DNA from 4 places in the Blastococcus carthaginiensis genome. Region 2 is predicted to be linked to each of the others. Evidence: riboswitches for the same ligand, from Rfam matches in the RefSeq annotation. Region 2 holds a riboswitch; each other region holds the start of a gene.
The links. A riboswitch is a leader RNA that binds a small molecule or an ion and turns the genes downstream of it on or off. The one in region 2 is predicted to bind cyclic di-AMP.
Positions count from the first base shown of each region.

Region 1: it holds a riboswitch for cyclic di-AMP, as region 2 does, so the genes downstream of both, QOZ88_RS17535 (C40 family peptidase) here and QOZ88_RS18145 (C40 family peptidase) in region 2, are expected to answer to the same signal.
Region 3: it holds a riboswitch for cyclic di-AMP, as region 2 does, so the genes downstream of both, QOZ88_RS16125 (peptidoglycan DD-metalloendopeptidase family protein) here and QOZ88_RS18145 (C40 family peptidase) in region 2, are expected to answer to the same signal.
Region 4: it holds a riboswitch for cyclic di-AMP, as region 2 does, so the genes downstream of both, QOZ88_RS23045 (LysM peptidoglycan-binding domain-containing protein) here and QOZ88_RS18145 (C40 family peptidase) in region 2, are expected to answer to the same signal.

Region 1 is NZ_JASNFN010000024.1:61,798-70,390, reverse strand. Features, by position in the region: gene QOZ88_RS17545 (acetyl-CoA carboxylase family protein) at 1-3,091, opposite strand, end outside; gene QOZ88_RS17540 (helix-turn-helix domain-containing protein) at 3,551-4,204, shown strand; cyclic di-AMP (ydaO/yuaA leader) riboswitch at 4,593-4,750, shown strand; gene QOZ88_RS17535 (C40 family peptidase) at 4,766-5,287, shown strand; gene QOZ88_RS17530 (hemerythrin domain-containing protein) at 5,394-5,876, opposite strand; gene QOZ88_RS17525 (Rieske 2Fe-2S domain-containing protein) at 5,873-6,811, opposite strand; gene QOZ88_RS17520 (SMP-30/gluconolactonase/LRE family protein) at 6,914-7,816, shown strand; gene QOZ88_RS17515 (ScyD/ScyE family protein) at 7,885-8,593, opposite strand, start outside.
Region 2 is NZ_JASNFN010000025.1:63,861-72,453, forward strand. Features, by position in the region: gene QOZ88_RS18120 (ArsA family ATPase) at 1-619, opposite strand, end outside; gene QOZ88_RS18125 (SRPBCC family protein) at 626-1,057, opposite strand; gene QOZ88_RS18130 (AMP-dependent synthetase/ligase) at 1,215-3,008, shown strand; gene QOZ88_RS18135 (glycosyltransferase family 4 protein) at 3,080-4,216, opposite strand; gene QOZ88_RS18140 (M48 family metallopeptidase) at 4,213-5,478, opposite strand; gene QOZ88_RS18145 (C40 family peptidase) at 5,626-6,573, opposite strand; cyclic di-AMP (ydaO/yuaA leader) riboswitch at 6,716-6,895, opposite strand; gene QOZ88_RS18150 (hypothetical protein) at 7,080-7,400, opposite strand; gene QOZ88_RS18155 (D-alanyl-D-alanine carboxypeptidase family protein) at 7,489-8,593, opposite strand, start outside.
Region 3 is NZ_JASNFN010000021.1:7,903-16,495, reverse strand. Features, by position in the region: gene QOZ88_RS16140 (GGDEF domain-containing protein) at 311-1,363, opposite strand; gene QOZ88_RS16135 (maleylpyruvate isomerase N-terminal domain-containing protein) at 1,572-2,465, shown strand; gene QOZ88_RS16130 (TVP38/TMEM64 family protein) at 2,462-3,130, opposite strand; gene QOZ88_RS16125 (peptidoglycan DD-metalloendopeptidase family protein) at 3,166-4,380, opposite strand; cyclic di-AMP (ydaO/yuaA leader) riboswitch at 4,405-4,536, opposite strand; tRNA gene QOZ88_RS16120 (tRNA-Ile) at 4,706-4,779, shown strand; gene QOZ88_RS16115 (hypothetical protein) at 4,882-5,310, shown strand; gene QOZ88_RS16110 (GIY-YIG nuclease family protein) at 5,708-6,298, shown strand; gene QOZ88_RS16105 (hypothetical protein) at 6,295-6,585, shown strand; gene QOZ88_RS16100 (AEC family transporter) at 6,666-7,583, opposite strand; gene QOZ88_RS16095 (hypothetical protein) at 7,615-8,028, opposite strand; gene QOZ88_RS16090 (lipase family protein) at 8,036-8,593, opposite strand, start outside.
Region 4 is NZ_JASNFN010000058.1:48-3,390, reverse strand. Features, by position in the region: gene QOZ88_RS23050 (hypothetical protein) at 1-646, opposite strand, end outside; gene QOZ88_RS23045 (LysM peptidoglycan-binding domain-containing protein) at 1,093-1,935, opposite strand; cyclic di-AMP (ydaO/yuaA leader) riboswitch at 2,009-2,154, opposite strand; RNA gene rnpB (RNase P RNA component class A) at 2,365-2,766, opposite strand; partial or broken gene QOZ88_RS23035 (hypothetical protein) at 3,149-3,343, shown strand, end outside.

The DNA.
Region 1 (8,593 bases), on a different contig from region 2:
TCCAGCGGCGCGTGTCGGCCGGGTCGATCACGTCGTCGATCTCCCAGTGCGCGGCGACGTTGAGCCCGCGGCCCTTCTCGTAGGCGGCGGCGACCGCGGCGTCGTAGGCCGCCGCCCGCTCGGCGTCGTCCTCGATGGCCGCGAGCTCCCGGCGCATGCCGAGGCGCACCGCGCCCTCCAGCCCCATCGGCCCGAACTCGCTGGTGGGCCAGCCGACGGTGAACCGCGGCACCTTGGTGCTGCCGCCGGCCATGGCCTGGGCGCCGAGCCCGTAGGCCTTGCGGACGACGACCGTGCCGATCGGCACCGACAGGTTGGCGCCGGTGACGAACAGCCGGGAGAAGTGGCGCACCGTCGCGGTCTTCTCCGACTCGGGGCCGACCATGAAGCCCGGGGTGTCGCAGAGCGAGAGCACCGGCAGGCCGTGGGCGTCGCAGAGCTGGAGGAAGCGCGCGGCCTTGTCGGCGGCGTCGGCGTCGATGGCGCCGCCGAGATGGGTGGGCACGTTGGCGATCACGCCGAGCGGCGCACCCTCCACCCGGGCGAGGGCGGTGACCATGCCGGCGCCCCAGCCGTCGCGGAGCTCGAGCACGCTGCCCTCGTCCGCGAGCGCGTGCAGGACGGCACGCACGTCGTACACCCGCTTGCGGTTCTCCGGCACTAGGTGGCGCAGCAGCCGCTGGTCGGGTGCGGTCCAGTCCGCGACCGGCCCCTGGAAGTAGGAGAGGTACCGCCGGGCCGCGGCGACGGCGGCCGCGTCGTCGGCGACCCGGACGTCGACGACCCCGTTGGCGTGCTGCACGTCGATCGGCCCGATCTCCTCGGCAGCGACGACGCCGAGCCCGCCGCCCTCGATCATCGCCGGGCCGCCCATGCCGATGTTCGCGTCCTCGGTGGCGATGACGACGTCGCAGGTGCCCAGCAGGGCGGCGTTGCCGGCGAAGCAGCGGCCGCTGGCGATGCCGACGGTGGGCACCAGGCCCGAGAGCCGGCCGAAGAGGGAGAAGGCGGCGGTGTCGAGCGCGGAGACGACGGGGTGGTCGACGTCGCCGGGCCGCCCACCCCCGCCCTCGGCGAAGAGGACGACGGGCAGCCGCCGCTTCTCGGCGAGCTCGAACAGCCGGTCCTTCTTCAGGTGCCCGCGCATGCCCTGGGTGCCGGCGAGCACGGTGTAGTCGTAGGAGACGACGACGGCCGGGTCGCCGTCGATGTCGGCCAGCCCGCCGACGACGCCGTCGGCCGGGGTCCGCTCCTGCAGCTCCTCGCGGCTGCGGCGGCGCTCCTGCGCGGCGAAGACCAGCGGCCCGTACTCCAGGAAGCTGCCCTCGTCGACGAGGTCGGCCAGGTTCTCCCGCGCGGAGCGCCGGCCCTGCGCGTGCCTCCTGGCGACCGCGTCGGTGCGGTGCTCGTCGAGGCCGATCTCGTGGCGGCGGCGCACCTCAGCGAGGTCCGGGCGGTCGGCGTCGGGGTCGATCGCGGCGATGTCGGCCGCGGCGTCCCCGTCGGCGTGCGCGACGTCGGCCAGCAGCTGGCCCTGGCGCACGGTCTCGCCGATCCGCACCGCGATGCGCCGCACGGTGCCGCCGGCGGGCAGCGCGACGACGTGCTCCATCTTCATCGCCTCGAGGACGACGACCGCTGCACCGGGATCGAGCGTCGCGCCGTCGGCCGCCTCGATCGCGACGACGGTGCCGGGCACCGGTGCACGCAGCCCTTCACCTGTTTCCGCCGCGGGCGCCTCGTCGCCCACCAGCTCCGGGAGGTGGTCCTCGACGAAGGTGGTCGTGGCCTCGGCGACCCCGGGGTGCGCGAGCAGGGCGCGGAGGAAGTCGGTGCTGGTCGGGACGCCGTCGACCCGGACCTCACCGAGCGCCCGGTGCAGGTGGCGCAGGGCGTCGGCGAGCGAGCCGGCGCGCTCGTGCACGACCACCTTGGCCAGCAGCGGGTCGTAGCGGGGGCTCTGCTCGGCGCCCGGGCGGGCGGCGGTGTCGACGCGCACGCCCGGGCCGCCGGGCAGCGCGAGGGCGGTGATCGTGCCGGCCGAGGGGACGGCGCCGTCGGCGGTGACCGTCTCCGCGACGACCCGGGCCTGGACGGCGGTGCCGACCGGCCGCGGCGCGCCGTCGGCCAGCCCGAGGTCGGGAAGGGTGGCGCCGGCGGCGACCCGCAGCTGCAGCCGCACGAGGTCCAGCCCGAGCGTCTCCTCGGTGACGGTGTGCTCGACCTGCAGGCGCGGGTTGCACTCCAGGAAGACGAACGCGGCGGGGTCGTCCGCGGGGACGAGGAACTCCACGGTCGCCAGGCCCCGGAAGGCGCTGCCGACGACGGCGCGCGCCGCTCGGGCGAGCTCGGCGCGGACGCCGTCGGGGAGCCGGGGCGCGGGGGCGATCTCCACGACCTTCTGCCGGTTGCGCTGCAGCGAGCAGTCGCGGTCCCCGAGCGCGACGACACTCCCCCGGCCGTCCCCGAGGAGCTGCACCTCGATGTGGCGCGCCCGCTCGACCAGCTCCTCGGCGAGCACCTCGCCGCTGCCGAAAGCGACACGTGCCTCGCGCTGCACCGCGTCGAGCGCGGCGGCGACGTCGTCCCTCCGGCGCAGCTCCCGAGTCGCCCGCCCGCCGCCGCCGAACCGGGCCTTGAGCATGACGGCGCCGACCTCGTCGAGGAGTGCCGCGACCGCGGCCGCGTCCCCGTCGGCCGCGCGCGGTACGGGCACGCCGGCCTCGGCGGCCCGGCTGCGGGTCAGCGCCTTGTCGCCGAGGACGGCCAGGTCCTCGGCGTCCGGCCCGACGACGGTGAGGCCGGCCTCCGCGCAGGCACGGGTCAGATCGGGGGTCTCGGAGAGGAAGCCGTAGCCGGGGTGGACGAGGTCGCAGCCGGTGGCGAGCGCGGCCTGCACGATCGCGGCGGCGTCGAGGTAGGCGGCCGGTCCGCTGCCGGGGAGGAGGTGCGCCTCGTCAGCGGCGGCGAGGTGGGGTGCGTCGGGCTCGTCGGCGGCGGCGACGCCGACCGAGGTCCAGCCCTCGGCAGCGGCGGCGCGGACGATGCGGACGGCGATCTCGCCGCGGTTGGCGATCAGCAGACGGGCCACCCGGCGATGCTGCCATGTGCCCCGGACCCCGTTGTGGTGCCGGCCACCGTCGGCCGCGCCCTCCCGCGAAACCGCCGCGGGTCCCGCCGCATTCGTACCCCTCGGCCCGGCGCCGTCGGAGGCGCGGCGGCTGCCCGGGCCGGACGGGGAGAGGTTCCTCGAAGACAGTCACGCTCTGCCCCGCCGCAGTGGGCAGACAGCCAGCGCGCCACCGCCACACTCCTTCCGGGCACAGTCACCCTCCGCCCCGCCGCAGTGGGCAGACAGCCAGCGCGCCACCGCCACACTCCTTCCGGGCACAGTCACCCTCCGCCCCGCCGCAGTGGGCAGAGATCTAGCTGCGTCCGGCGCCCTCCCGGCCCAGTACCCCTCTGCCCCGCGGGTGTGGGCAGAGCGTGACTATCCACAGAAGGGCACATGGGGTCGCACCTGGCCGGGCCCGGTGGACAGGCTCGGCGGGTGCCCGACGACCGTGTGCCAACGGAGTTCGACCTGTGCGGTCTGCTGCGGCGGATCCGCCGCCGGGCCGATCTGTCCCAACGGGAAATGGCGGCCCGGCTGGGCGTCTCGAAGTCCGCCGTGGCCGCCATGGAGGCAGGGACCCGCGGCGTTGACGCCCGGTTGCTCGCCGCCGCGGCGGACCTCGCCGGTCTCCGGCTCGTCCTGCTCGACGATGCGGGTCGCCCGGTCGAAGGCATGGCCGCGGGCGCCGTCCGCGACAGGGCCGGTCGGCGGTTCCCCGCCCATCTCGACACGATGCTCAGCGAGGAACGCGCATGGCGGTGGGAGCACCAGCCCGGGCGACCGCGACCGACGTACACCTTCGACCGGCGAAGCCCGTGGGAGGACGCCGCCGACCGCACCCGCGATCGCCCGGACGACCACCTCCTCCCCCAGCCCGGCGATGCCCCGGAGGAGCGCGCCGCGGCCCGGCGGGCGGGCGCCGCGCGACGGCGGCAGGAGGAGCTGCAGCGGCGCTTCGAGGCCGGGGCTTTCCGGCACATCGACGACGGCTGGACGTGCGCGTGCCCGCCGGAGTGCGACGAGCTGGACGACCGGAGCGGCCGGCCGGTGCACGCCGAAGACTGCCCGTGCCGCTGCGACGTCGGCTGACCGCTGCGACGTCGGCTGACCGGTGCGACGGGGGCTGACGTCGCGACCCGGCCGACGTCGACCGACCGCTACGACGCGGCGGACGCTGCGACGGTCGCTGGCCCGCGGCTACGGAGGCCCGATGGGTCGAGCACGCAGCGTTGAGCCACACCGCCGTCCGGAGAAGTACACGGCCGACAGCGGTCCGTCACCGGACCCCGACGCAGGCCTCCGGCCGCCGGCGCAACCCCGGTGGTCGGCTCGCGAGTCGCGGTCGGCGGCGACGAGCCGGGCAGCACCGAGGAGCGCCGACGGGCGGCGTGTCGGTCGCGTTGTGACCTATCCGTGACCGACCTAGCGTTCCCCGCGGTCCGGCCGGGACCCGCCGTCACCACCCCCGGTGACACCCGGACGGACACCGCCGAACCGTGCACCGGCACAAGCCGTCGCGCGGACCGGGGACCCACCGAAGTTCTGGGGTGAAGCGCCACCGGCCAGTCCGGGGCGCCGGGCGCGTTCCCCGCCCGAACCCGTCAGCTCACCCGGTAGGCGGTTGTCGGAGAACAGGAGAAACCGTCGTCCATGACGACCACTCGCACGTCCACCACCCGTCGTTCCGCCCGCGGGGCGGCGCTCGCCCTGCTCACCGGTGCAGGCATCGCCCTCACCCCGTTCGCCGCCACCGCCTCGACCGGTGACGCCGGGGGCGGCGGCACGGGGCCCGTCGTCACCAGCACCGTTGTCGCCCCGAACCACGCCGCGCAGGTCGCCGTCGACACGGCCCTGGCGCAGCAGGGCAAGCCCTACGTCTGGGGCGGCACCGGCCCGGGCGGCTACGACTGCTCCGGCCTGACCTGGTCGGCCTACCAGGCGGCGGGCGTCGAGATCCCGCGGACCTCGCGGGCCCAGTCGACGGCCGGGGTCTACGTCGACCGCGCCAACCTGCAGCCCGGCGACCTGATCTTCTTCTACGACCCGGTCGGCCACGTCGGCATGTACATCGGCGACGGCCTGATGGTGCACTCCTCGACCTACGGCAACCCGGTCGCGGTCGTGCCGGTGGATTCGATGTGGGGCTACAACACGGCGCGTCGCGTCGTCTGACCGGCTCCGGTTCCCCGGCCGTGCGCGCCCGGCCGGGGAACGGCGGCACGGCCGGGGACGGCGGCGCGGCCGAGGACGGCGGCGCGGCGGGGAGACCGCCGCGCGGCTACGCGTGGCGCAGCGTCGCCCGCTTCAGCCGCACGATCAGCCGCATCCCGCCGGAGTCCTCGAGCTCCCGCTTCCGGGCGCGCAGCTGCTCGCCGAGCTGTTCGAGGCGCTCCTCCCCCAGGGCGTGCGACTGGGGGAACATCCGCTGCTCCTCCTCCATCGTGTGGTGGCGCACCGTCTTCTCCAGCATGCGGACCTCGGTGGTGAACTCCGGGTCGGTGACGTCCAGGCGCATCACGGTGGCGACCTGGTCGTCGATCTGCCGGTGCTCGGCGTGCGCGAGCGCCAGCAGCGGCGAGACGTCGGGGACCGCGGGGTAGAACAGCTCGTCCTCGATCTGGGCGTGGATCTCGATCTCGCGCAGGAACCGGTCGCGCAGCTCCTCGCGCCGGCCGGTCTGGTCGTCGGTGGTCTCCGCCAGCTCGCGGAGCAGCCCGCGCAGCACGTCGTGGTGTGCGATCAGGACCTCGTCGGCCTTCACCGGGCCGCCTCCGCCCCCGTGGTGATCGCCGTCGGGGGGCGCCGGCGGGCCCGCCGCCGCACCTCGACCGCGCCGTCGCGGACCCGGGTGTCGTAGCAGGGCAGCGGCGCCGTGGCCGGCCCCTGCGCCGGCTCCCCGGTACCGACGTCGAACCGCGACCCGTGCCACGGGCAGACCAGCTCGTCGCGGTGCAGCCAGCCCTCCGCCAACGGGCCGCCCAGGTGCGGGCAGCGACCGCCGAGCGCCCGCACCTCCTCGTCGGTGCGGACCAGCACGACCGGCACCCCGTCGGCGGTGACCTCGACCGGCTCGCGGTCGGGGAGGTCGGCGAGGCGGGCCACCGGGGTGAAGACCCGCGGCGACCGGCCGGCCGCGGAGTGGTCGACGCCCAGCCGGTGGCGGTAGGAGAGCACGCCGCCCAGGTAGCCGCTGGCGAGCACGAGGGCGTACCCGGCGGCGGCGGTCACCCGCGCCCGTGCGGCGCGCCCGCGGCCCCGGTCGGCGAACGACCACGTGTAGAGCGCCAGCGCGGCGCTGTTGAGCGCGCCGTGCACCATCCCGACCCGGCGGGCCTCGTCGTGGGCGTGCTGCCAGTCGGTCATCCCGGTCGCGGCCGAGCCAACCGCGCCGGCGATCCCCAGACCGACGACCGCGCGGGCCGCCTGCCCGGCACCCGGACCGCCGCGGCCGGTGGCGTCGAGGCCGTCGAGCAGGGCGGCCGCACTCCACGAGCCGATCGGTACCGCGACGAGGACCGGGTGCAGCGGGTGCCCGAGCCAGACACCGTGCAGCAGGTCCTGCAGCGGGCGGGCGTACCGGCCGGCCAGCAGGAAGGTCAGCGAGACCCCGTGCTCGACCTGGTAGCCCGGCGCGTCGAGCACCTGCCACGCCTCGACGCGGTCCACCGCGCGCTCGAGGAGGTCCCGGACGCTCACCGGTGCGCGTCTTCCGTCGCCATGGCCTACCCCCTGCCCAGGCCTCCGGAGGTGGAAACCGCAGGTGGTCGACGGGTCCGGATGGTCGTAGCGTCCGGCGGCATGGCTGATCGAGCGTTCCGGACGATGCTGGAGGGCGGTTCCTACTTCGAGGCGCCGCGGTGGCGCGACGGGCAGTGGTGGGTGTCGGACTTCTACCGGCACACGGTGAGCCGGGTGGCGGCCGCGGGCGGCCCGGAGACCGTCGTCCTGGAGGTGGAGAACCAGCCCTCGGGGCTGGGCTGGCTGCCCGACGGCTCGCTGCTGGTGGTCTCCATGAAGGACCAGCGGCTGCTGCGGCTCACCGACGGCGAGGTGTCCACCCACGCCGACCTGTCCGCGGTCTGCGGCGGACACCTCAACGACATGGTGGTCGACGCCGCCGGCCGGGCCTACGTCGGCGACTTCGGCTTCGACCTCATGGGCGGCGGCGCACCGGCCCCGGCGTCGCTCAAGCGGGTCGACCCCGATGGCACGGTCACCGTCGTCGCCGAGGGGCTGCGCTTCCCGAACGGCTCGGTGATCACCCCGGACGGCGGCACGCTGCTGGTCGGCGAGACCTGGGGCAACCGCTTCTCGGCCTTCGACATCGCCGCCGACGGCTCGCTGGGTCCACGACGCACGTGGGCCGAGTTCGGTCCCGAGCCGGTGGGCGGTTCGGTCGAGGAGCTGCTCGGCCAGGTCGTCGTCGTCCCGGACGGGTGCACCCTCGACGCCGAGGGGCACGTGTGGGTCGCCGACGGCTTCGGCTCGCGGGTGCTGCGGGTCGCACCCGGCGGGCGGGTGGTCGAGGAGATCGCCGCGCCGGACGGCCTGGGCACCTACGCCTGCGCGCTCGGTGGCGACGACGGCCGCACGCTGCTGCTGTGCTGCGCGCCCGACTTCTACGAGCACACGCGGGCGCCGGCGCGCGAGGCGGTGCTGGTGGCCACGGAGGTCGCCGTCCCGCACGCCGGGCTGCCCTGACCCCACCCCGGCAGACCGCGAGGGCGGCCGGGGAGATCCCCGACCGCCCTCCCGGTGCTACCGCCGGATCAGGGAGCCGCCGTCGTGAAGGCGCCCGGGCCGACCCGCTGGATCTCACCGGCCGACGGGATGCCGAGGAAGCCGGCGATGCTCCACGCCGAGGCGTAGAGGTCCCCGCCCTCGATCTCCAGGCCGGTCGGCATGGTGACCTGCGCGGTGGACCGGTCGCCGTCCCGCTCGATCCGGGTGAGCTCGCCGACCGTCGACGGGTCGAAGTCCGTCGGCGGCGGGCCCTCACCCATCGGCGCGCCCTCGAGCACGTTGGAGACGTAGACCGTGCCCTTGCGGTCCACGGCCACCCCCGTGACGCCGGTCAGGCCATCGATGACGCCGACCTGCGTGCCGTGCTGGTCCAGCACGTACACCCGCGCTGCGCCGGGCACCTCCGCGCCCAGCGTGCCGACGTAGATCTTCCCGTCCGGCCCCTCGGTGATCTCCGTGGGCACCGGGTCGCAGCCGACCGTGCCCGGGTTGTTGAACGCCTCCGCGCACCCCTCGACGTCGGTGACCACCGGCGGGACGAAGAAGGTGCTGATCTCCCCGGTCTTGCGGTCGATGGAGAGGACGGCGTTCGCACCGGCGTCCGAGACGAGGATCCGGTGCGGCTGGGCGAGCACCGAGAACGGGTTGGACAGCGTCTCGAACGGCTCGCCGTCGACGAACTGCTGCTGGCCGTCGGGGTTGTTGTCGAGCTCGTACTGCAGGAGGTCCCAGGTC
Region 2 (8,593 bases):
GCCGGACCGGCGGCACCGCGGACCGCTGCGCCGCCGTGGTCAGCCAGACGGCCGTGTCGGTGGGGTCGGCGAGCCGGTCCCGGGCGAGCAGCCCCTCGACGGCGGGCAGGAGGTCGAGCACGGTGTCCAGGGGGCCCCGGCGGACCGCCCCGGCCGCCACCGACGCCGTCCGGACGGCGGCCAGCGCGCGCGCCGTCGGCGGCAGCGCCTGGTCCAGCCACCAGCGGAGCGAGCCGGGCAGGGCGGCGAGCGCGAGCCCGTCCGCCAGCGGCCCGGCGTCGACCACGACGAGGTCGGCGTCCGCCGCGCCGAGCGCCGCCAGGAGCGCGAGCTCACCGGCGCCGGGGACCGGCACCACCGAGGTCGCCGGCGGCAGGTCCAGGTGCGGGAGCAGCGCGCCCAGGGCCCCGGCGTGGGCACCCCACAGCTCCTCGACCGCCCGGCGGCCGTCCACCCGCCGGACGTGCAGGCCCGGCACCTCGTCGAGGCCGGGCACGGGTGCCGGCTGCCGGGAGAGGAGCAGCGTGCTCCGGCCCTCCCGGGCGGCGCGCACGGCGGCGGCCGCGGCCACCGTCGACGACCCCGCCCCGCCGGAGCCGGTGACCAGGAGGGTGCGCACCGCGGCTCAGCCCTCGACGCGCTTCTTGAGCTCCTTGAGCGCGGTGTCGAGGATGACCTTCTCGGCCTTCCGCTTGATCATGCCGAGCATCGGGATGGAGAGGTCGATGGTGATCGAGTAGGTGACCTCGGTGCGGCCGCCGGTCTCGACGAGGGTGTAGGAACCCTCCTGCCGCTTCTGCATCTGGCCCTTGACCAGGGTCCAGGAGACGCGGCGGTCGTCGTCCCACGTGTACTCCAGGACGTAGTCGTCCTTCACCGCCCCGGCGTCGAGCACGAAGTGCACGCGGCGGGCCCGGCCGTCCGCACCCGTCTCGAGCACCTCGACCTTCTTGGCGGCGGCGACCCACTGCGGGTAGGAGGGGAAGTCGGCGATCACCGCCATGACCTCGGCCGCAGGCGCCTCGACGACGATCGACTGGGTGGACTGGTCGGCCATGGGCAGCAGGCTAGCTGCTCGGGCCCCGACCGGCCCCGCGCACCACGGCACTCCGCTACTGCCGGGTAGCACCAGCCGCTAGATTGGCCCGGACGTCCCCGTACCGGGGCCGCGGGCGACGGAGCCCGGCGGGCGGTCGGGGAGGAGAGGACCGGGCGTGCGCGAGTTCAGCGTTCCTGCAACCCACGAGGTGGGCCCCGACGAGGCGCTCACCGACATGCTGGCGGCCAACGTCGCCGGGCACGGTGACGAGGTCGGCCTCCGGCGCCGGGTGGACGGCCGCTGGACCGACGTGACCTGGCGGCAGTTCGGCGAGGAGGTCCGCGGCGTCGCCAAGGGCCTGATCGCCGCGGGCGTGGCCGCCGGCGACCGCGTCGCCCTGCAGGCCAGGACGCGCTACGAGTGGACGGTCTTCGACTACGCCATCTGGACCGCCGGCGCCGTCGTCGTGCCGATCTACGAGACCTCCAGCGCCGACCAGGTGGCCTGGATCCTCTCCGACTCCGGCGCCACGGTCGCCGTCGTCGAGCGCGACGAGCACGCCGCCGCCATCGAGTCGGTCCGCGACCAGGCGCCGGACCTCAAGGCCGTCGTCGTCATCGACGACGGCGCCGTCGAGCAGCTGACCGCCACGGGTTCGGGCGTGCCCGACAGCGAGCTGGACGCCCGCCGCGCCACCTTGCGCGCCGACAGCCTCGCCACGCTGATCTACACCAGCGGCACCACCGGGCGTCCCAAGGGCTGCGAGCTCACGCACGGCAACTTCCTGTTCGAGATCGGCAACGGCATCACGCTGCTCGACCGGTTCATGAACGTGCAGGGGTCGCTGCTGCTGTTCATCCCGCTGGCCCACGTCCTGGCCCGCGTCCTGCAGGTCGGCGCGATCAAGAACCGGACGGTCATCGGCCACACGGCGGACGTGAAGAACCTCGTCGAGGACCTCGGCGAGTTCAAGCCCACGTTCGTGCTCGCCGTCCCGCGGGTCTTCGAGAAGGTGTTCAACTCGGCCAAGGCGAAGGCCGAGGGCGACGGCAAGGGCAAGATCTTCGACCGGGCCGCCCAGGTCGCGATCGACTGGTCGCGCGCCCAGGACACCGGCGGCCCCGGGCTGGGCCTGCGCGCCCAGCACGCGCTGTTCGACAAGCTGGTCTACGGCAAGCTGCGTGCCGCCCTCGGCGGGCGCTGCCTGGGCGCCATCTCCGGCGGCGCCCCCCTCGGTGAGCGGCTCGGCCACTTCTTCCGCGGCATCGGGGTCACCGTCTTCGAGGGCTACGGCCTCACCGAGACCACCGCGGCGGCCTCGGTCAACCACGACGAGGCGATCCGCATCGGCACCGTCGGCCGCCCGCTCCCGGGTGTCGCCTTCTCGGTCGCCGAGGACGGCGAGCTGCTCATCCGCGGCGGCATCGTGATGCGCGGCTACTGGAAGAACGAGGACGCCACCCGCGAGGCGATCGACGCGGACGGGTGGTTCCGCACCGGCGACCTCGGCGAGATCGACGACCAGGGCTTCGTCCGGATCACCGGCCGCAAGAAGGAGATCCTGGTGACCGCGGGCGGCAAGAACGTCGCCCCCGCCGGGCTCGAGGACCGGCTGCGGGCCCACCGCCTGGTGAGCCAGTGCATCGTCGTGGGCGACCAGCGGCCCTACATCGCCGCGCTGGTGACCCTCGACGAGGAGGCCCTGCCGCAGTGGCTGGAGTCCAAGGGCAAGGACACCGGGCTGACGGCCGCCCAGCTGCGCGAGGACCCCGACGTGCTCGCCGAGATCGGCGCCGCGGTCGAGGACGCCAACAAGGCGGTGTCCCAGGCCGAGGCGATCAAGAAGTTCACGGTGCTGGCCACCGACTTCACCGAGGACAACGGGATGCTGACGCCGAGCCTCAAGCTCAAGCGGAACGTCGTGCTCAAGGAGTTCGGCTCCGACGTCGAGTCGCTCTACTCCCGCTGAGCACCGCCGCCGACCAGGGGCATAGGAAGCTTTACCTACGTCCGCAGGCCCCATGACGTAGGTAAAGCTTCCTATGCCTGGTCGCAGCCGGGTTCGAGCAGCTGCGCGAAGTCGGTCGCGATGGTGGTCCAGGACCACCGCCGCTCCACCCACGTCCGTCCGGCCCGCCCCATCGCCCGGGCCCGCTCCGGGTCGTCGAGCAGCCCGGCCAGCGCCGTCGCCACTGCCGCGGGTGACCGCGGGTCCACCACGTGCCCGGTGACGCCGTCCTGCACCGCTTCGGGGGCTCCCCCGGAGGTGCCGGCCACCACCGGGCGGGCGCAGGCGGCCGCCTCGAGGAACACCATGCCGAGCCCCTCGACGTCCAGCCCACCGCGCCGGGTGCGGCAGGGCATGGCGAAGACGTCGCCGGCCGCGTAGTGCGCGGGCAGCTCGTCGTGGTCGACCGGGCCGGTGAGGACGACGGAGTCCTGCAGCCCGCGGGCCGCGACCGCGCGGCGGAGCTCCCCCTCGTCCGGCCCACCGCCGACCAGCAGCAGCCGCGCCGCCGGGTGGCGGGCGAGCACCCGCGGCCACCCCGCGACGAGGACGTCCTGGCCCTTGCGGGCGACCAGCCGCGAGACGCAGACCACGACCGGTGCGTCGCCCAGGCCGTGGCGCGCGCGCACCGCCGCCCCGTCGACCTCCGGGGTGAAGCGGTCGACGTCGACTCCCGGCGACAGCTGGGCCAGCCGGGTGCGCCCCCCGAGCGGTGGCGCGAGCCGGTCCCGCGTGTACTCGCTGATGTAGGTGAGGACGTCCAGCCCGGTGGCGATCCGCTGCATCACCTGCCGGCTCCCCGGGAGGGCCACCCAGCCGGTCTCGTGGCCGTGCGTGGCGCCGACCAGGTGCCGCACCCCGGCGGCCCGCAGCGCGGGCGCGAGCAGCCCCAGCGGTGCGGCCGCGCCGAAGAACGCGGTGTCGCAGCCGTACCGCCGGACGAGGTCCACGGCCGCGCGTGCCGTCGCCCGCGTCGGGAGCAGCATGCCGGTCGGCCGGCGCACCACCGGGTACGGCAGCGCCGCGTCGTGCTCGGCCGAGCCCGGGGTGTCCGAGGCGAGCACGACCAGGGAGTCCGGCGGCCGCCGGTCCAGCAGCGCGGCGACGAACGTCTGGATGCCGCCCTGCCGGGGCGGGAAGTCGTTGGTGACGACGAGGGTGCGCGTCACGGGCCCTCCAGCCGCGCCCAGTCCGCGGCCATCGCGATGCGCTGCGCGGTCGTGGGGTGGCTGCCGAAGAACCAGTGCCAGGCCGCAGGCGGGTCCGGGTCGCCGAGGTTGGTGCCGGCCAGCCGCTGCTGCATGTCGACGAACGCCTCCGGGTCGCGGGTGAGCTCGAGGGCGTGCAGGTCCGCGCGCTCCTCGATCTGCCGGGACACCAGGTTCTGCACCGGCGTGGCGAGCAGCCCGCCGGCGGACACGAGGAACAGCAGCAGCGGCACCACCCGCGGGTCACCGGGTCGTCCGGCGCCGGCCCGGCGGAGCAGCGGCGTCCAGCTCAGCAGCCAGCCGAGCAGCGCGGTGGCCGCCCCCGCACCCAGTGCGCCCATGAGCGTGCCGGTCAGGACGTCGTCCGCGGCGACGTGCCCCAGCTCGTGCGCCACGATGGACTCGATCTCGGCGTCGGGCAGCTCGCCGAGCAGGGTGTCGTAGACGACGATCCGCCGGGTCGACCCGAACCCGGAGACGTAGGCGTTCAGCGCCGTCGTCCGCCGGGAGGCGTCGGAGACCAGCACGTCCTGCACCGGTGTGCCGTTCTCCTCGGCGAGGGCGAGCAGATCGCTGCGGAGCTCCCCCGCCGGTAACGGTTCGAAGGAGTTGAACGCCGGCTCGATGACCACCGGGTAGAGGAACGACCCGACGACCACCAGGCCGGACGCGGCCGCGCCGGCCCAGGCCCACCAGGTGCGCGGGGCGCGGCGGGCGAGCCAGAGGAAGGCCAGCAGCACGAGCACGGTCAGCGCCGCGCTGATCGCCAGGGAGACCGCGACGTCGCGCAGCCAGAGCCACCAGCTCCGCGTCGAGAGCCCGTAGCTGCTGCGCACCGACTCCGCGTAGGCCGAGATCGGGAGGGTCGCCAGGCGCCCCAGCAGCAGCAGGACCGGCACCCCCACCAGCACCTGGAGGGTCCACCGGCCGCCCACCCGCGCCCCCACGGCGCGCATCAGCCGGGCCCCCAGCGGGGTCAGCCCGAGCGCCGCCGACACCCCCAGACCGAGCACGAGGGAAAGCAGCGAGGCCGGCCGCAGCGCGTCCGCGAAGGCCTCGGCGCGCTCGATCCGGTCGGGGTCCAGCCCGGCGGTCGGATCCGGCTCGGTGTACCCCCCGGGCGGTTCCGGCAGCACGGTCCACGGGGTGCGGACGGCGATGACGACGACGACGGCGATCCCGAGCAGGGCCGCGGCCACCAGGGCGACCCGGCGAGCGCTCACCCGGCCGATCCTAGTGAGCCGGTCGCCGTCCCCCTCGCCGCCCGCGGGGTGGCGGCGATCCCCGGACGGGGTCCGGCGCGCCGGCCGGACGACGAGGGCCGGTGATCCCGGGTGGGATCACCGGCCCTCGTCGAGCACCTGCAGCTGTCAGCCCGCGATGCGGCGGGCGCCGTTGTAGTCGGGCATCGAGTCCAGGCTCCCCACCTTCACCGGCTGGCCGGAGGTGGAGGCGTGCACCATCTGGCCGTTGCCGATGTACATGCCGACGTGGCTGACCGGGCTGTAGAAGAACACCAGGTCGCCGGGCTGCAGCTCGCTGCGCGAGACGGGCGTGCCCATCTGGCTCTGCGACCGGCTGGAGTGCGGGAGCGTCACGCCCGCCGCGGCGTAGGCGTACGAGGTCAGGCCCGAGCAGTCGAAGGCGTTCGGCCCGCCGGCGCCCCAGACGTACGGGTCGCCGATCTGGGCGAGCGCGGTGTTGACCGCGACCTGGGCGGCCGAGCTCGGCGCGGTGACGGCGCTCGGCGCGGGCAGGGCGGCGCCGCCGTGTGCCTGCGCCACCTGCTCCTGCTGTGGCGCGGTGAGCGCCTCGTAGCGGCGCTGGTAGTCGGCGATCTTCGCCTCGAGCTCCTCCTGCTGGGCGGCGATCTGCTCCACCGTCCGCTCGGCGTCGGCGGCGGCCTCCTCGGCGGCGTCGCGGGACTGCTCCGCGCCCTCGGCCGCCTGCGACACCTCCGTGATCACCGCGTTCGTGTGCCCGGCGATGGCGTCGAGGGTGCCCAGCTGGTCGAGGAGGTGGTCCGCCGAGTCGCTGGTCAGCAGGGCGTGGAGCTGCGACATGCCGCTGCCGGTGTAGGCGCTGCGGGCCAGCCGGCGGATGTGCCCGTCGAGGGAGCCGATCCGGGCCTCCGCCTCGGCGGCGGCCGCGCTGGCGGCCCGTGCCTCGTCCTGGTGGCGGGCGAGGACGACGCGCGCCTCGTTGAGCTGCTCGGAGACCACCTCGAGCTCGTGGCTGGCCTCGGCCACCTGGGCGGCGACCTCGTCGGCCGTGCCCGGGACGGCCGACGCCGTCCCCGGGAGGATCGTGACGGTCACGGCCGTGACGGCGGTGACCAGGAAACCCGAACGGAGCGGACCGAGGCGACGGGCGCGCGAGCTGCACCGGTCGGCGGCGTGGAGCTGTTCGGGGGCGTGCGTCAGGAGTGCGTGAGGGGTCGCCACGAGCGGCGGCTCTCCGTTTCTTCCTCTGCAACCGCCGACCGAGTTAGCTGACGGGTTCGGGCTGGGAAGACTGGCCCTATCCCCCGCGCACCGGCGGGCCGGCTGCGGGAGAACTCACCCCAGAACTGCGGTGGGTCCCCGGTACACCCCGGGCGCCAGTGGTGCGCGCCCGGCGGTGATTAGGCGGTGTCCGGTCGAGGCCATCCATCGACGGATGACGACCACCCGGCCGGACGGCGTGAACCTTAACGATCGTGATACCCCCGTGACAAATGATCGCTGGAGAAACCCGTGTGACGAGGATCCCCAGCTCACGGGCGCGCCTCCCCGCCCGACCTCCCGACCCGGGGTAGGGGGTACCGGTCCGTGCGGGCCCGTGCTCACCCCGTGCGCCGGCCCCGGGAGCGGTCACCGTCGTGACCCCCGGCCCCGTCCGGGTGGCGCAGCGGGGGCACCAGCCCGCCCTCGGCGAGCGCCCGCACGGCCCGGCGTTCCACCTCGTCGAACTCCACCACCACCCCGGGCGGCGGGACGACGACGTCCTCGGCGGCGGGTGACGGACCGCCGCGGGGGCGGCCGGTCATGGGCACGACCACCGGGTCGACCCCCTGCCATCCCGGCGGGGCCCCGAGCAGCACGGTCACGACGCAGTCGGCGCAGCCGGTCCCGCGGGCGGTGCAGGTGTCGCAGTCGATGAGCATGGCTTCCTCTCTCCTCCGTGAGTCGCTGCGCACGGTAGGAGCGGTCACCGACATTCCCGGCCGCGCCACCGGCGCCGGTCCGGCGTCGTCAGCTGCCGGCGTACTCCCAGTGCCACGGCTCCTCGCGCCCGTTGCCCGGATCGGCCCAGGTCGGGTGCAGGAAGCCGAAGCGGCCGGCGTTGGCCACCATCCAGGCGTACTGCGGGGTGCCGAAGGACTGGACGCCGCCGCACAGGTCCACCGCGAGCCCCCAGCCGTGGTTGCTCGTGCCCGGGACCGCCGCGAGCGCCGGCTTCTCCCCGTACAGCTTCACCTGGCCAGCGTAGGTGCGGTAGGAGTCGGTGATGCACAGCGGGCGCCCGAAGTCCGCCGCGTAGGCCGCCGCCATGGCCCGGTAGGCCGCGGCCGCGTCGCACCGCAGGGAGTGCCCGCCGACGCCCAGGGGGCACATCGCGCTGGGCGGGATCAGGCCGTTCGGGTAGCCGCCCCAGGCGCGGCCGCCGTCGTAGCTGGGCGGGTAGACGGTGTTGCCGCACTCGGTCCGCAGCGCCCCCGCGGTCGGCTCCGGGACGGCCGCCGGGGACCGCTGGCCCAGGACCGGGCGGCCGATGCCCAGCACCTGGTCACCCGGGAGCGTCCGCACCACCACGGCACCGGCCCGGGCGTCGGCGGTGAGCATGGTCCTCGGGTCCAGCGCGATGCCCACGTGCCCCAGGCCGGACTCCGGTGAGCCGAGGAAGACGAGGTCACCGGGGAGCACGTCGGCGGGGGCCACCGGCGCGGTCCGCGCGAACAGCTCCCCCTGCGTCCCCGGCAGGGAGACCCCGGTCCGGCCGTAGACCGCCTGCACCAGGGAGCCGCAGTCCCATGAGTCCGGCCCCGCCGTCCCGGGGGCGTAGGGCTGCCCCAGGGCCTCCATCGCGCCGCCGACCGCGGCGAGCGTCTCCACGGGCAGCACGAGCAGCGAGGTGGGGCGACCGGGCAGCTGGGCCACCCCGCGCTGGGCACCACCCCCGCCCGCGCCCACCGGCACCAGGCGGTCGGGCAGGGCCAGCCCGGGGTCGCGCAGCGCGGACGCCGGCACCTCCGCCAGCCCCGCGGCGCGGAGCTGGTCGACGTAGGCCCGCCAGCTCGCCGCCGTCTGCTCGTTGACGGCGAGCTGCTCCCGCTGGAGCTGGGCGAGCTGACCGTCG
Region 3 (8,593 bases), on a different contig from region 2:
GGCTGCGACTCCTGGGGCGAATGTGGCGACCGAGCACGCGCGCGGCGCCTTGTTGCTGGTCAGCGGCCAATACCATCTGTCACCGACCACGTCCAGCAGTGTCAGCGTATTCACAGGTGCGCACGCTCAGCGGGCGCCGCACCGGTCTGGATCGATCCGGAACCGGTCGAGCCACGGGGGCGATCAGTCACTCTGCGTAGTCTTGCTGCGGAGCTCGACCGCTCCCTCCGCGGCGCACGACCAGCACGTCCGGCCGACAGGCGGTTCACGCTCCGTGATCCACGGGCCACGCGGTGTCGACGGCTTGGGGTCAGGAGTCGAGCACGCCCACCCGGTCGCCACCGGTGCTCTTCGCCCGGTACATCGCGACGTCGGCCCGGTGCATCAGGTCCTCGACGTCGTCGCCGGTCTCGACCTCGGCCAGGCCCACGCTGGCGGTGACGCCGAAGCGCGCCCCGCTGACCGCGACGGCGGAGCGCAACCGGTCGGCCAGCAGCGCGGCCGAGTACCCGGCGGTCACGTCGGCCAGCACCGCGAACTCGTCGCCGCCGAGCCGTGCCACGGTGTCGGTCTCGCGGACGGCACCGCCCAGGGCCGCCCCGACCGCGGTGAGCAGCGCGTCCCCGGCCGCGTGGCCGTCGGCGTCGTTGACGGCCTTGAAGCCGTCGAGGTCGACGAGGCAGACCACTGACTGGTGACCCCACGCCGCGGCCTCCACCGCGCGGGAGACCCGCTCGAGGAACAGCCGCCGGTTCGGGATGCCGGTGAGCGGATCGGTGGAGGCCAGCACCTCCTGCGTGCGGATCAGGAGCATCTGCCGGTCGTAGGCGGCCCAGGAGTTGGCCGACGCCATCGCGCAGACGATCGTGAACACCCCCATGACGGCCAGGAAGAACATGCCACTGGTGGTGAGCCCCGGCAGTTCGATGCAGAACAGGTACGCCGCCGTCATGACGCTGCCCATGGCGACCACCCCGGCCGGCGAGTACACGACCGCCGTGTAGGTCAGGGTGAGGAAGAGCAGCGCGTCCAGGGGGCTGGCGGCGCCGCCGTCCAGGCGCGTGGCGACGACGACCACGACGATGGTCGCGAGCGTCCAGCCGTAGAAGAGGGTGGGGCCGCGCCAGTCGCGCATCATGGCCCGCAGCGGGAGCAGCAGCGTCGCGGGGACGGCCACGGCGGTGCCGGCGGCCAGGCCGACCAGGCCGAGGCGGGCGGCGACGGGACCGTCGGCCAGCAGCGCGTAGGCGGCGACGGCGAGCGCCGACAGCTCGGTGACCAGCACGCCGATCCGCACGTGCCGGATCCAGAAGGCGACGCGGGCGTCGTCGCCGGCCAGCGGCCGGTACAGCCCGGACCGCACGCGGGTCAGCGCCGCGGTCGCGGCCGACCGCGGCCGCACTCCGGAGGCCGGAGGGCTCCCGGCTCGGCGGTCATGCGCCGATGCGTCACTCACAGGGTGGCGATCGGTCCCGCCCGGCCGCTGCTTGACGCCGTGCTCACCCCTGCGGGTGACCGGCGCCACGCGAGGTGATGCCTGCCCCGCCGGGCCTCCGGGTAGGGCCACCCGCGTGGGTGCACACCAGGGCATGGCCGAGGCGGGACGGGACGCCGTCGCCGGGATGGTGCTGGAGGCGTGGGACGCGTTCCTGGCGCAGGCGGAGTCCGTGGACCTCGGCCGGTCTTCGCGGCTGCCGGGATGGCGGGCGCACGAGATCTGCGTGCACCTGGGGTGCTGGGACGACCACGCGGCCCTGCACGACCTCATCGCCTCGGCGCGCACCGGCGCGACCGGGACGCCACCGGACCCGGATGCGGTGAACGCCCGCGTCGTCGCCGCCCACCGCGACGCCTCCCGCGAAGAGGTGCTGGCCGGGCTGCGCCGCAACCGCGAGGCGACCGCCCGCTACCTGGCCGACGAGCCCGTGGAGCTCGACACCGCGCCGGCGGTCTCCGTCGTCGGCCGGGTGCCGCTGCTCAGCGTCGCCCTGGGCCAGGCGTACGAGCTCGCCGTCCACGGCCTGGACCTGGTCTCCTGCGGGGCGGAACCCCCACCCGCCGCCGTGCTGCAGTCCGGAGTGGCCGCGCTGACCGACGTCACGGGTGCGCTGGCGGCCTCGAGCGGCATCTCCGGGCGGGTCAGCCTGGTCACCCCCGACGGCGGCTGGGGGTTCACCTCCGACGCGAGCGGCTGGCAGGTGCGCCGGGTCCCCGCCGGGGTCGTCGAGGGGCCGGCCGTCGAGGCCGCCGCCGACCTGCTGCTCGACGCCGCGTCGGGACGGGTCAACCCCGTCCCCGCGGCAGCGCGCCGCAAGCTGAAGGTCCACGACGTGCCGGGTCTGTTGCAGCTGGCGCCGATCGTGCAGCAGGCACCGGGCATCCCGGGCGGGCCGATCCTGCAGCTGGCCGCCCGCACCGTCGGTGGGGCCGGCGGCGTGCTCGGCCAGCTGTTCGGCCGGGGCTAGGCACCCCCGCGGGCCGGCCGCGCCGTCCGGCCCCGGTACCACCACGCCGTGCCGACGGCGAGCACGGCGAGGCCCGCCACCAGGCCCGCGACGACGACGGCGGCGTCCAGGTGGGCGAACAGCACGCCGGCCGAGGCGCCCAGACCCACCTGCACCAGCGTGCTGGGGACCAGCCCCACGGCCGTGGCTGCGGCGAAGGGCGCCGGCCGCACGCCCGCGAGGCCCGCCCCGTAGTTGACGGCGACGAAGGGGACGACCGGCACCAGCCGGCTCACGAGCACCGCGGCGAAGGTCCGGCCGCCGGCCAGCCGTCCCAGGCGCGGACCGGCCAGCCGGGCGACGGCCGGCCGCCCCAGCGCGCGGGCGAGCCCGAAGGCGACGACGGCGGCGAGCATCCCGCCGACGAAGGCCACGGCGAGCCCCGCGGCGAAGCCGAGCACCGCGCCGACGAGGGCCGAGACCACCGACCGCGGCACCGGCGCCAGCAGCACCAGCGCCACCGCGCCCACCAGCAGGGGCCAGGCGACGGCCCCGGCCCCGTCCACGACCGCCCGCAGGTGGTCCGCCGACGGCAGGTCCAGCGTCAGCGCCGCGACCCCGCCACCGAGCAGCAGGGCGCCGAGCACCGCTGCCCGCAGCCAGGCCCTGTCCACCGCCGTCCGCACGCCCCGATACTGCCCGAGGCGACGCGCCGCACCGGTCAGCTGCAGCTGCCGCCCAGGGAGATGCCGCGCTGGGCCAGCCACGAGACCGGGTTGGCCCGGTCGGCGTAGAGGCCGCCCCGGTGTGTCTCGAAGTGGAGGTGCGGCCCGGTGGACTGGCCGCGGTTGCCGACCTCGGCGATCTGCTGCCCGCCGCTGACCACCTGGCCCGGCGACACGAAGAACTGGTTCACGTGGCCGTAGACGGTGATGACCCCGTCGGGGTGCTGGATCGCGACGGCGAGCCCGAAGCCGCTGGCCGGACCGGCCTGCAGCACGACGCCCGGCTCGGGCGTGTAGATCGGGGTGCCGATCGGCGCGGCGATGTCCACACCGAGGTGCATCGTGCCCCAGCGCGCGCCGTAGCAGGAGGTGACCCGGCCCTGGGTCAACGCAGCGCCGCTGCCACCCGGGGCGGCGGCCACCGTCATGAGTGCCTGCTCCGCCGCCTGCGCCTCGTCGTACGCGCGGGCGGCGTCCTCGGCGCCCTTCACCTCGAGCAGCCGGATCTCGGCGTCGCGCAGCTGCTGGTCGAGGCTCGCCTTCTCCGCCGTCAGGGCGTCGAACTCGGCCTGCGCCTCGCCGAGAAGGCGGTCGGCCTCCGTCTGGGCCTCCTCGGCCTTGTGCGCGGCGGCGTCGCGCTCGGCGACGGCCGCCTTGGCCTCGCGGTCGAGCCGCGCCTCGCGCGCCTCGGCGACCCGCAGCTCCTCGAGCACCCGGGCTCGGTCCTCGCCGAGCAGGTCCAGCGTCGCCGCCTGCTGCAGCAGCTCCCCCGGGCCTTCGGCGTGCAGCACCATCTCGATCTCGGTGAACGCTTCGTCGCTGCCCATGTAAGCCTCGCGGCCCAGGGTGGCGACGTCGTCCTGGGTGCGTCCGACGGCCTCCCGGACGGCGGCGAGCTCGGCGGCGATCGCGTCGGCGTGCTGCCGGGCGCGGTCGAGCTCGGCCTGCGCGGCCAGCACGGCGCCGCTGGCCTCCTCGGCCCGCAGCGTCATCTGCTGCAGCCGCTCCTCGGCCTCGCGGACGCGCTGCTCGATGCCCTGGACCTCGGCGGCGACGCGGTCGTGCTCGCTCTGCGCTGCGCTCGGTGCCGCCGACGAGGCCGGCGCGCCGAGCAGGGACAGCGACAGCAGCGCGGTGAGGGCGATGGTCGCCCGGCCGGCGGCGCGGCGTGGGCGCCGCAGGACGCCCTTCAGGTGGTGCGTGGTCGCCAAGGCGACTGTCTCCGTTCCTCGGTCCGCCTACCAGGTCAGCTGACGGGTTCGGGCCGGAACGTGCCCTACCTGCCTGCCCGTGGAGGCGCAGGCGGGATTCACCCCAGAGAACGTGGGTCCCCGGTCCCCGCGGCGGTCAGACCGCAGAGTTCGGCGGGGCCCGCCCGAGCCCCCGGGTTCGGGAGCGGGATCGGGTGGGCCGCGAGAGACGGTACAAGCGAAACCTGGATATGTCACAGGGTGGTAACGGACCTTCGCGGTCCGCCACTCGGGCACCGGGCCGCGACGCGGTTTCCGCGGGGGCTTCTGGCAGGCTGGTACGTCCGGGGCGGTAGCTCAGCCGGTCAGAGCATGGGACTCATAATCCCTGGGTCGTGGGTTCGAGCCCCACCCGCCCCACCGAACGACGGTCGCGGTCCCGCCTCGTGCTCGACGGCGTCTCCGTTTCCGCTGCTGGTGGCTGAGCTGGCGTTTCCGCCGGGCAGGGGTGGAGGGTGCGGGATGGACACGGTCCGCTTCACGACGTGCACAGGGTCGGTTGCCGCAGTCTCGCTGCTCGTCGCTGCCTGTGCTTCCGATGATGCAACGCGGCGCGACGGCGGCCTGGCGTCCCCCGAGGCCGTCATCGCCTGCTCCGACCACGTCTTCTGGGGCACCGTCCGGGGGACGACGGAGCGAGCCGGTGGCCTGCACGTCACCTTCACGGTGGATGACTGGGTCAGGCCGGCATCGGGCGATCCTCAGGTCACGCTCGTCGCCGATGATCCGACCGAGAATGTCGGCGCCCCTGACTGGACCACATCCGAGCGACTGCTGGTGATCGACGGCCGGGAGTCCCCGCTGGCGTGGATCCAGGGCGAGGCGGCGGAGGAGTTCGTAGCCGCCTGGGAGGCTGCGGATTCCTCGCTGTCCTGTCCAGATCACTACTAGATGTCCGAGAGCCACACCTCCCGGAGATGCACAGTCCCTGACAGCCGCCCGCTCTCACGCCTGTTTCGGAGTCCGTGATCGGCAGCAGGAACGTCGTGCACATCGAGCCTGCGCCATCTCGGTCACTGCTGCGCCGTCCGTCGTCGAGGCGCGTGCGCGGCAGCGCCGCTGTGGGCTGCGGTCAGGGTTCACGAGCCCCGGGTCGTGATGTTCGGCATTCTCACGGGCGAGGCCGGTGCAGTCGGTGCCGTGTGCGGCTCAGCTGACGGAGACGACGACACTTCCGCTCCAGCGCATCGGCAGCTCGCGCTAGCCGGGGCTCGGAGGGCTGTCGCCGGTACCCACCGAGTTCCTCGGGAAGCGCCTTTCCGGGCAACGGTGCGACGCTCCTGACGTGATGGACGCACTCACGGTCGCGGAGAAGCTGTGCGGCCCACCGACCGACGCCGACGGGGCCCACGCGACGTTGCCGCGGGAGTCCGGCCTCTACGCCTGGTGGGCTCCGCCGGGCAGCCTGTCCGACGTGAGCGGTCCCGCGCATCCGTCCCTCGACGGGCTGGAACTGCTGTACGTCGGGCTGGCGCAGGACCTGCGCACCAGGGTGGGCCGCAACCATCTCCGAGGGCCGACCGGGTCCTCCACGCTGCGCCGCGCCCTCGTTGCGCTGCTCATGTCGTCCGAGGGCTACCGCACCCGCTGGACGACGGACCGCGTCGTCCCCGTCGACGCGGACGAGGAACGGCTGTCCGACTGGATGCGCGCTCATCTCCGGTTGACCTGGGCGGTGCACCCGGACCCGCCAGCGGTGGAGGCCTCCGTCATCGCCGAGCTGACCCCGCCGCTCAACCAGCGGGACAACACGGCGCACCCGCTGTACGGGACCATCAGAGCCGCGCGAGCCGCCTACCGGGCGTCGGCCGGGCCTCGGCCGCAGCGCACCGGCTGGTCCTCGCCCAGGCACGACCCCGTGCCAGGATCGCGAGGGTGACGAGATACCGCGCGACGGTGACCTACACCGTGGAGGTCGTCGACCAGGCGGCCCTGTCGGCTGCCGGCGCGGCTGCCTGGCGGGCGGCGGACGGGGGCTGGGCGGTCAGGGTGGAGGAGGACGGCCGGGTCGTCGAGGCGACCGCCGAGGAAGCGGCTGGCGCACGCCCGGACGCCGAGGCCAGCATCGCTCTCGCACTGGGTCAGCAGGGCTACCCGTCCGTCCCGGGGGTGCAGTTCCACACGATGTCCGTCGATGTCGTCACGGCGGCCCCGGGAGAGGAGTAGGCGTCCAGCGCTCGGCCGGCGCGAACCTCCCGTCCACCGATCCGTGGCGCCTCAGGTGGCTGGACCTGGCGCGAGCCCGCTCAGCCGGTGAGCAGGAGCCAGAGCGGCACCGTTCCCAGCGCGGCGGTCGTCGCCACCGAGATGTGCGCCGACACGAAGCCGCCGTTGCCGCCCATCCGCGCCGCGAGCACGTAGGACGCGGTGGCCGGGGGCACCACCGCGAAGGCCAGCACCACCGCCCGCTGGTCGCCCTCGACCTCGAGCAGGGCCAGCAGGGCCAGGGCGGCGGCGGGCACCACGAGCAGCTTGACCGCCGCCAGGTATCCGGAGAGCAGCCACCCGCTGGGGTCGAGCTCCCGCAGACGGAGCGCCGCGCCCACCGTCAGCAGCCCCAGCGGGACCGCCGCGGCCGCGATCCGGCCGAGCGTGGCGTCGACGGGCTCCGGCAGCGCGAGTCCCGCCACGTTGCCGAGCAGGCCGACGACGGTCGCGACGATCAACGGGTTCCGGACCACGGCGCCGAGCGCGCTCACGACGGCGCCGCGACCGCTCGACGTGGCCGTGCCGCGGGCGAGCGCCAGCACCGCGAGGACGTTGACCGCCGGCACCGTGACGCCCAGCAGCACGCCCATGAGCGCGAGCGCGGCCGGTCCGCGGTCGTCGACGAGGGCCAGGGCGAGGTAGGTGTTGAAGCGGAACGCCGTCTGCCAGCCCGAGGCGGCGGTCACCCGGTCGACGCCCGGGAACCAGCGCACCAGCGCACCCACCAGCGCGCCCGCGGCGAGCGCCCCGAGGGCCGCCAGCAGGGCGCTGCCCGTCCCGCCCGCGGCCAGGTCGGCGGCCAGTGTCGTGCGCAGCAGCAGGGCCGGGAACAGCACGAAGTACACGAGGCGCTCGAGGTCGACCCAGAAGCCCGGCGACCGCCAGGCCCAGCGGCGCAGCAGCACGCCCAGGACGATGAGCGAGAACTCCGGCAGCACGACCGCCGCCGCCTCCACGCGGGCAGAGTAGCCAGCGGGCGGAACGGCCTCAGCCCGGGCGCGGGCCGTACCGCTCTTCGAGGGGCGCGGTGTCCGCGGGGTCGAGCAGGTCGACCACCTCCGACAGCCCCCGCACCGGATCCCGGGGGTCGACGACGTTCACGCCGATCGAGTTGAGCGGCTGCAACGCGCTCTGCCACACCAGGCGCACCGCCTCCTCGTGGATGGCGCGCGGGTCGGCGCCCGGCTTGGCCGTGACGTCCACCGTGCTGCTCGCCGGGTCCGTCGCCGTGTCCTTGTAGCGGAAGTCGACGGCGGCGACGTCGTCCCGGGCGAGCAGCCCGGCCTCGACGGCGGCACCGATCCCGGCAGCGTCCGGGGACGGGGCCGGCGGCGTCCCACCGCCCCCGCCGGAGCAGCCGGCCACGGCGAGCAGCACCGCCGCGGGCACGAGCAGGCGCACGGACCGCTCACCCCCTGCTGATCGAGTAGACGTGGGCCACGACGGTCACGTCATCGCCGGACCCGGCGAGGAAGGGTGCCGCGCTCACCCGGTAGGCCGCAAGCGAGGGGGCGTCACTGCGGTCGACGGCCCGGGCGCCGTGCAGGTAGCTGTTCCGGAGCCCGTGGTCGGTGCCGATGGCCCCGGTCCGCCGCTCGAAGGTCACCGTGGTCACGTTCGCGTCGTCGTCGTTGTCCCGGCCGTCGAGGTGCGGGACGACGTCGTGGACGTTCTCCAGCGCCAGCACCTGGACCCGCGCGGGCACCTCCACCCGGCCGATCGGCGCACCCGCGGTGAGCACGCAGCGCACGTCGTAGGGGAAGTCCGCCGTCCCCGCGTCGTGCGCCGCCTGCGCGGCCACCATCCCGCCCTGGCTGTGCCCCACGAGCAGCACCGGGTCGGCGGGCCCGGCGCCGGCCCGCCGCAGCGCCTCGGCGACCGCCCGCTGCCGCGTCGTGACGTCGCCGCCGAGCACCCGCAGGTTGGTGCCCAGGTCGTTGGTCGCCGGGTTGACCCCGCCACCGGG
Region 4 (3,343 bases), on a different contig from region 2:
TGTCAGCACCACCGGCGGGCATCTGACCCATCTGCGAGGCGTTCAGCACACCACACGCCGCCGGCGCGGTGGCCTCCAGCGGCAGCGAGGGGTCCAGCGAGCTCTGACCGGCCTCGGCGTCGTACTCACCGTTGCCGTTCACATCGATACCGTGCACCACCAGCACCGCGGTACCGGCCGCGAACGCCTCCTGCGTGGCCTGATCGATGCTGAAGGTCCGCTCGTAGGTGTAGCTGTCCCCCTCAGGCGTCGGGAAGCGGTCCACCGCCAGACCGCTGTCCGCGCCGGTGTCACCCTCGGTGGTCAGCGACGCACCGATCTCCCCGTAGAAGGGGATGCCGTCGGCAGTGGTGACGATCCCGTCGCCGTCCGAGTCGGCCGACGCCGGCGGGCAGACGCCCTGCGCCCCGATGTGGAAGTGCTGGGCGTGCGGCGAACCGGCCAGCACACCGTTCGCCTCGACGGTGACGATCGCCTGGTCACCCTCCAGCGTGACCATGCCCGTGCCGGTGACACCCGAGTCGTTCAGCGAGCCCAGGTCGGCCTGGTAGCTGCCGTCATGGGCAGCCGAGGCCGCACTCATCGTCAGCAGCGGGAACGCCGCAGCAGCGATCGCGACGGAGGGGATGGCGAATGCCTTGCGCATGGAGACTCCTTCGTCTCGGAGACCCGGAGCGCGGTCTGCTCCGGCTCCCGGGGATGGGTGGCCGGCGCGGTGCTGCGCCGGTCGGTCGTCCGGGTCGGGGAGAACCCAGCGGTCGGTGACACGACGCGCGGAGCGGCGTCTCACCCGGCCCTCGATCAGGGCGTGATCACGTCATGCCCTGCCGTCCACCGTTCGAACGCGCGCAACACGATCGGGTGCATGACGATCTCGTGACACGCCGTCGCGACCTCGGCATCCCCTTCGGGGACGCTCCACCGACGCCGACCGGGGGACGCTCCGGTGCCCCCGGCCCACGGATCAGCCCCAGGTCAGCTGGAACACCGAGATGGTGCCGACCCTGGCCGGCGAAGACTCCCGGCCATCCGACCGACCGACCACGGGTGATCGGCGTACGGCCGGCTCAGCGACGTGCGGAGGAGCGGTGGTTACGGCAGGAAGGCCACGTGCGGGTGGTCCATGTGGTTGGCCGTGGCCGAGCCGCGGTCCGCCATGGGCTGCCACGCCCAGCCCGTCCACGGACCGGCGATCCGCTGCTGCCAGATCACGTAGTCCACGCCGAGCCGGGCCGCGTTGTCGATCACGTACTGGGCGACCGCGTTCCCCTTGGCCGCGTCGGTGTACACCATGAAGTCGGCCGCGCGGCCGGCGGTCGGGCTGTGGCCGGGGCGGGTGAGTACCGTCCCGACGCCGTTCGCCTCGGCGATCTCCTGGACGGCGGGGCGGACGTGCACGTCCCACTGGTCGTAGGCCGCGGACGTCGCCACCGGAGCAGGAGCAGGAGCAGGAGCCGGGGCGGGCCGCTCAGCCCGGCTGGCGCGCTCGAGAACCGCTCCCCCGCCGCTCAGGGCGAGCACCTGCCCGACGCGCAGCACGTTCGCGTTCGGGCCGATGACGCCGAGGTTCAGGGCGTGCAGGTCCTGCCAGGTGGTGCCGTGGCGGGCCGCGATCCCGGCCAGCGTGTCGCCGGCGACCACGGTGTACGACCCCGCGGCGGCGGGAGCCGGCGCCGCCGCCGGTGCCGCCGCCGGTGCCGCGCCGGAGCCGCCGATGGTGAGGACCTGCCCGACGCGCAGGACGTTCGGGTCGGCGCCGATCGTGTCGCGGTTGGCGTCGTGGATGCTGCGCCACGTGGTGCCGTGGCCGGCCGCGAGCTTGCTCAGGGTGTCGCCGGAACGGACCGTGTGCTCGCCGGTGTGGGCGGCCGCGGGGCCGATGGCCCCCAGGGTGACGGCCGAGGCCGCTGCGAGGACCACGGCAGGGTAGGCCACGGCGGTCATGGCGCGGTTGCGGGAGGGACGACGGTGTCGACCCACGGTGCGATGGCTGTTGGGCATGGGGTGGTGAGCCTCTCGCCGCCTGCGGGGTTAGCTGTCGGGTTCGGGCGAGAGCTGCCCGGCCGCGCACGGCGCGGCTTCACCCCGAGGTCCCGGAGGGCCACGAACGGTGGGTCCCCCGCGCCTGCCCGTCGTGTTCGACGCTTCCGGGCGGCCGTGGGCAGGTTCGGCGGGCGACCTCCGGGTCCGCCGGTCAGCGGACGTGCGAACGGTAGGCAAGGCGATCGGCGAGCCAGAAGCTCGAACCCGGCCTTTTCGCGGACCCTCCGCACAGCGGCACGTGGAGTCACCGGACATGAGCGCAGCGCCCCCGTTCGCCCGGACGGATGACGCCGCGGACGCCGCACGAGAGCGGGGGGCCGACGGACGAGTCGGCCTGTACGCCGGGTTCTGTCCACGGGTGCCTCACGGCCTCCCGATGGGCGGTCATCCATCTAGGCCTGCCGTTGCCGGCAGGCTCCAGCGGTCTACCCGCAGGCTCGGGCGGGCCGCCCTCGAACGCCTGCGCGGAGCGGCGGCGGACCACCGTTCCTTCTTGACCTAGCTCCGGGTGGGGTTTACCGAGCCACGCCGGTCACCCGGCGTGCTGGTGGTCTCTTACACCACCGTTTCACCCTTACCGGCGCGGACGCCGGCGGTCTGTTTTCTGTGGCACTGTCCCGCGGGTCACCCCGGGTCGCCGTTAACGACCACCCTGCCCTGTGGAGCCCGGACGTTCCTCGGCGGCGGGGTCTCCCCCACCGACGCGACCGCCCAGCCGACTCGTCCGTCGTGCCAGGCAGTCTAGGCGTCCGGCACATGGATCCGGCAGCGCGCGGGTAGGGAGCGGCGATCCCTGCACACCCACCGCAACGAGGAGGACGACATGGGACTGATCTCCGGACTCGTCAAGGCCAACCTGCTCAAGCGACTGCTCAGCCGCTTCAGCCGACGCAGGCACTGAGGCCCTGCGGCCCGGGCGCACCCGGGCCGCGGTGACCCTGCATGCCGCCTCGGTCACCGCCGACACGCGGCCGGGATCACCCTGACCCCGCCGCGGTCGTGGGCGTCCGACCCGTTGCCCGCCCCGCGGTGGGCGACCCGCTTCCCTCCGACGCCCTGCCCCGTCGTGCCCCAAAGTGTCGTACCCCCGGCTTAGCCTGCGGTTATGTCGGTGGTCGGGTTCGCGGTCGGGGTGACGGTGTCCCCGGTCGACCCGTTCCCCTCGCCGTGGGAGCTGGCCGATCCCGATCCGCAGCGGTGGGACGAGCCGTTGTCCGCGTGGCTGCCGGCCCGGCGCGGCGCGGTGGAGGCCGCCGACCTGCTCGGCCAGATCGTGGTGGCCGAGGCGAAGCTGGCCGCG